Regions from separate parts of the Limnobacter sp. genome, predicted to be linked through region 2. Evidence: predicted binding sites of a transcription regulator. Region 2 holds the regulator's gene; the other holds the start of a gene.
The links. Region 2 encodes FliA, which starts transcription of late flagellar genes. Its sites were predicted from a motif close to CTAAAGTTTNNNNNNNNNNNGCCGNTA; they were not measured.
Positions count from the first base shown of each region.

Region 1: bcsB (cellulose biosynthesis cyclic di-GMP-binding regulatory protein BcsB) is a predicted target of FliA. The motif match lies at 1,795-1,821, and genes of this name have one in related genera.

Region 1 covers NZ_CP121330.1:370,926-373,331, reverse strand. The annotation lists gene bcsB (cellulose biosynthesis cyclic di-GMP-binding regulatory protein BcsB) at 1-1,616, opposite strand, end outside; gene P0D43_RS01860 (STAS domain-containing protein) at 1,966-2,304, shown strand; gene P0D43_RS01855 (response regulator) at 2,311-2,406, shown strand, end outside.
Region 2 covers NZ_CP121330.1:2,849,781-2,852,186, forward strand. The annotation lists gene P0D43_RS13540 (ATP-binding protein) at 1-868, opposite strand, end outside; gene P0D43_RS13545 (RNA polymerase sigma factor FliA) at 875-1,591, opposite strand; gene P0D43_RS13550 (hypothetical protein) at 1,617-2,406, opposite strand, start outside; gene flhF (flagellar biosynthesis protein FlhF) at 2,399-2,406, opposite strand, start outside.

The DNA.
Region 1 (2,406 bases), 830 kb from region 2:
CAGCTCAGGCGTTCGCTGGTGCCCAAGGCCAGCCAGTTCTTGCTGCCAATACCCTCGGGTTTGTCCGAGACAATCAGGCTGGTGCGTGTGGCAGGCAGACCTGTCCACTGACCAAACAAGCCCATCACGTTCAGGTACGAGCGAATTTCAAGCGGCGTGGGGTTGGCTGGCAAAACAATTGCAGTATCTGACAAGTCAGCCATGATGCTGAATGGGTAACCGCCGTTGGCAAACGCGGTCAGGTTCGGCATGCGGGTGTAGTGGGGCAAATTGGAAAAATCCACGGTGGATTCTGGATCAATGGAACCGCGTGCCACTTGCGATACCCGCGTGCAGGCGCCACCACCCTCCGCCATGAATCCGAAAGCAAATGCCAGCTCGTTGTTGCCGCCCACCCTGAAGGCCGGGATTTGCAAGGCTTCTTCGCTGGTCAGTTCGGCCTGGCCCAACAAATCAATATTGATTTTGTTTTGTACCTGCTCGGATCGTGGTGCCAGGCGGAAGGATTGAATCAGGGAATTATTGATTTCAATGTTCAACAGTGAATCATTCCAGCGGGAAGGTGCTGTGTACCGGTACTTCAAATCCATCGGGATATTGCGGCCTGCCCAGCTGAACAAATCGGGCGGAAGGCGCAAATTGATCGCAGCACGCGGTTTGTCTGCGCTGACTTCAAGTTGACCCGGAAAGTCGATTAATTCACCAAAGCGCACTGGTCGGTTGGTGGGCACATAGCGTGGTGCGTCATAGGGCTTTCGTGGCGCCCCCAGGTCTACTTTTTTGACCAAGGCTTTCTGTCCACTGAGCACCTGGCCTTCAATCACTAAACCGTACACGGCCTGCAACAACTCCTCGTCAGTACGGCCCATCACGTAAAGGTGTTTGATCCATGGGTTTTCTTTGGCGCTCACAATCATGAGTGATGGGCCTTCAATGTCCGCCTCACTCATACCCTCAGGCATTTTCTTGCCTTTGGTCAAAATGATGGTGTGTCGGGTGCTCGACGCCGTTTCAAGCAAATCAAACTCAGCCTGTCGGTAAAAGGCCTGGGCTCCCATCCAAGAGGCCAGAATACCGGCTGCCTTCATGCTTGTTTCGGTTTGCTCCAGTGGTAAAACCAATGGCAGTTTTAGTTTGCGGTTGTCGCGGGGATCAAAAAAGGGTGCTGGCAACAAGGCCAGGTCATTCACCAGGTTCAATGGTGTTGAGCCAATCGTCAGTGTGCTTTCGGGGCGCATGTCAAGGCGCAGGGTTGGGTTACCCGGGTCTACGCATTCACTGTCGTAAGTACCGTCGTATTCAATCCGCACTGTCGCAAAATCGGAAAACAGCAGCGGATCCAGTTCAATATTTATCGTGTGTGGTACACCAGCCCTTGCCACGCTCAGTTGAGAAATACCCGAAAGCTGATTGTTCACGTACACGCGCACAAATGACTGATCGTGTCGCATTCCTTGGGGGTACAGCACACGCAAACTCAGATTGGCGCGAGTCACCAATTCGTCCAGCCGAATACCGGAATTCAAATCAACAAAGCGGTTAATACCACTTAAGCGGACCCCGTTGGGCTGTCCCATCTCGGTAAAAGTCAGGGTTCGGCTCCGTTCTATCGCCACTGTGCTTTCCAAATTGGTTGCCGAAGTATTGGCCTCAATGCTTTCTTGGGCGTGACCAGTCAGGCAAAATAGGGCGAAGGCTAAATAAAATATGTGTCGCATAAGTGGGGTCGCTGGTCTGCTTGGTTGTAAGAACAGGCTTTAAATATTGACCTGATCTGATCATTGCAAAGGTCAATTTTGATTAATATTTGTCAATCTTTAAAAAAATATGAATCATTAATTGACACGTTATCCTATTGTTTTTGTATATGCTTAATTTGTAGAGCTTGTTTTATACAATTATCGCGTGAAGTGCCGAAAAGCGCACACTTTTAGAAAAGAGAATTAACAGTTTAGGGCGAACAACATGGTTTCGACAGAAGAGGTGGGGGATATTTTCTTGCTGCGCGTAGATGCAGTTCGACTGGACAGTGCGGTGGGAACAATCATCCGCAACGCGGTGGTGCCCAAACTGGACTCCACCCGGAAATTTGCTTTGGACATTGGGGCTGTCAAACTGGTGGACTCTGGTGGTTTGGGTTCTCTGGTTGCCTTGCTCAAAAATATCACCAACCACCAAGGCAAGTTGGCCGTGGTTGGCATGAATAAATCCGTGCGAATGATGTTCGAGCTATCTCGAATGGATCGCCAGTTTTCCTTGCTGGATGACATGCCCAAAGCTGTTGCCTTTTTACAGCAGGCTTGAGCCACTGTGACAGAACACGACCTCAACAAGCAGCTACCCCGAATTCTGGTTGTTGATGATTCGGTGGTTGAGCGAAACCTCTTCGTTCACATGGTGGCCAAG
Region 2 (2,406 bases):
TGTCCCAAAATGCTTGCCCCTTCTCCAGCGGCATACGCAGGTCTGGGTGTGTACCGCGAACCCGCCAGTAGTTGTGCTCCGATTTGTCCCGAAAGCCCAGCACCACTTCGGCGTGCACGGTGAGACAGTTTTTCAGGCCCCGTGCGTATGAAGCCGCCAGTTCAGGAATGGGTGCAGAAAGCAACACACCTTGCAACAGGGAACGCTGCAAGGAGAGCAATTGTTCATTCAGGCGTTTCTGCGTTCGATCGGAAGACACCCCCATGTAGCCCATAAAATCGCCTTTGGCGTTGTACAAGGGACGACCGGTGGATTCGAAAATAATACGCTCTGCATCTTGGGGCCAGTATTCAAAACACACCCGGTCAAAGGGTTGGTGGCTGTCAAGCAGTTCTTTGAATGTGTCCCAGTTGTAGCGTGGATCGATGCACTTCAAACCTTCGACATCCCAACGGGCCAGGCCGTCGAATGGCAGCTTGAAGCCGCTACGAGAGTTGTTGTTTTGGTCCCTGCCCCGATAAATGATTCGCACAATGGTGTGGGCGGAGTTTTGATGCCAATACCAGTCACCTGACAATTCCATGAGGCGACGCAACTGGCTTTCAGATTGAACGGAAGACTGGATAATTTCCAGCAAGCCGGACATGAGCTTGTTGCCCATGAACCAGGCACCCAGTACACCCAGTGCCAGGGTGAGCAGAATGGTTAACTTCCAGTTGCCGGGATCAGAGGTGGTGGCCGCCATGTAAAAAGCAGCCAGGGTCAAAGGACCAACGCCAGTGAGGATGACTAAAATCAGGGAGCGGTTGACCCTGGTGCGAGACTGCTCGAATGTTCTCGGTTTTCCCTGGGCTTTGGGATCTGCCATGTGTGCTTAGTGTTCGCGAAGCTTGGCTTTGAGGCGACTGACTGCCTGTGTGTGCAATTGGCACACACGGGATTCAGTGACTCCGAGCACAGCGGCGATTTCACGGAAGTTTAACTCTTGCTCATAATACAGTCCCATGAGCATTTTTTCACGTTCCGGCAGGTCTTCAATGGCTTGAATCAGATTTTCACGAAAACGTTGATCACCCAGCATTTCAAGCGGGTTGGCTTCTTCATCGCCACCAATTTGTCGGTCAAGGTAACCTTCGCCGTCGCCATCATCTGCGTAGTCGTCGTAGAACACCAGCGATGCGCCACGCGAGTCAAACAGCATGTCCTGGTATTCATCCAGGCTAACGCCCATGACTTCGGCGATCTCTTTCTCATTGGCCGAACGCCCAAGCTTTTGCTCGGCTTTCAGGGTTGCAGTTTCAATTTTTCGTTGCGCCTGGCGCACGCCACGGGGCATCCAGTCGGCCGCGCGCAATTCATCGAGCATGGAGCCACGAATTCGCTGGCTGGCATAGGTTTCAAACTGAGCGCCCTGACCTTCCTCAAAACGCGTAATGGCGTCCATCAGGCCAATCAGACCGGCCTGAATCAGGTCGTCGATTTGCACAGACGCCGGCAATTTGGCGATGAGGTGATGGGCCAACCTGCGAACCAACGGAATGTACTGGTCCACCTGCTTTGATTTGTCTAAAGTGCCCTGGGCTGTGTACATGGAGTCTGTGCTTCCTGTCTTGTTATTACGCCAGTGCGTGTTCGTCGAAAGAGCAAATGGCTCTTGCAATTCGGCGACCTGCCGCAATCATCTCCCGACCGACCTGGTTCAAGGCCTTGCCCGAGGGCAAAGCTGGCAAATGCCCCGCGTACTGCAGCGGATTGACCAGAAAGCTCGAAGTGCTTTCCAGCAAATTTGCAAACACGTGATCGGCTTCATCTGTGCTTCTTACACCCGCAACAATAACACGATGGTGAATATTTTCGTCTACCCCTTTGGAAGAACGAATGGCCTGAAAAGCACGCGTAACCGATCTTGCAGTGGGTTGTACGACCCAATACCAGTCGTCTTGCGGGGAAAACGCCTTGGCCAGTTCAACGGCCTCGTAGGGCAAAGTGGCATAAAAGCGATCGCAGCTCACGGGCATGCGGTGAAGCTTGCCCAGCAAAGCCACGGCTTGGGCCGGTTTTTTGGTCAGGGCTTCCAGGCCAATTCGGGCCACCACCAGGTATTGGGATTGCGCAAGCTCGATGACTTGGTCTTCCAGATTCAGCTTGCCATTGAAAAATTCGATCAGATCGGGCCGACCATGGGGTGGCAGCAACTGGGGCAGCCCCGCAACCGAGCCATCAAACAACACCGCGGCACGTTCTTGCCTTGCCTGCTGCTCCAATCCGAATCGGGCCAGGCAGGCCGCATAATCACTGGCCATGTCACCGAGAATCGGATGAATGGTGGCGGCTTTGCGGCCCAACAGGTGTCGAAGTGTTTTAGCTTGATCCATGTGTTCTAGTTGACCATGAAACTTTAAATTC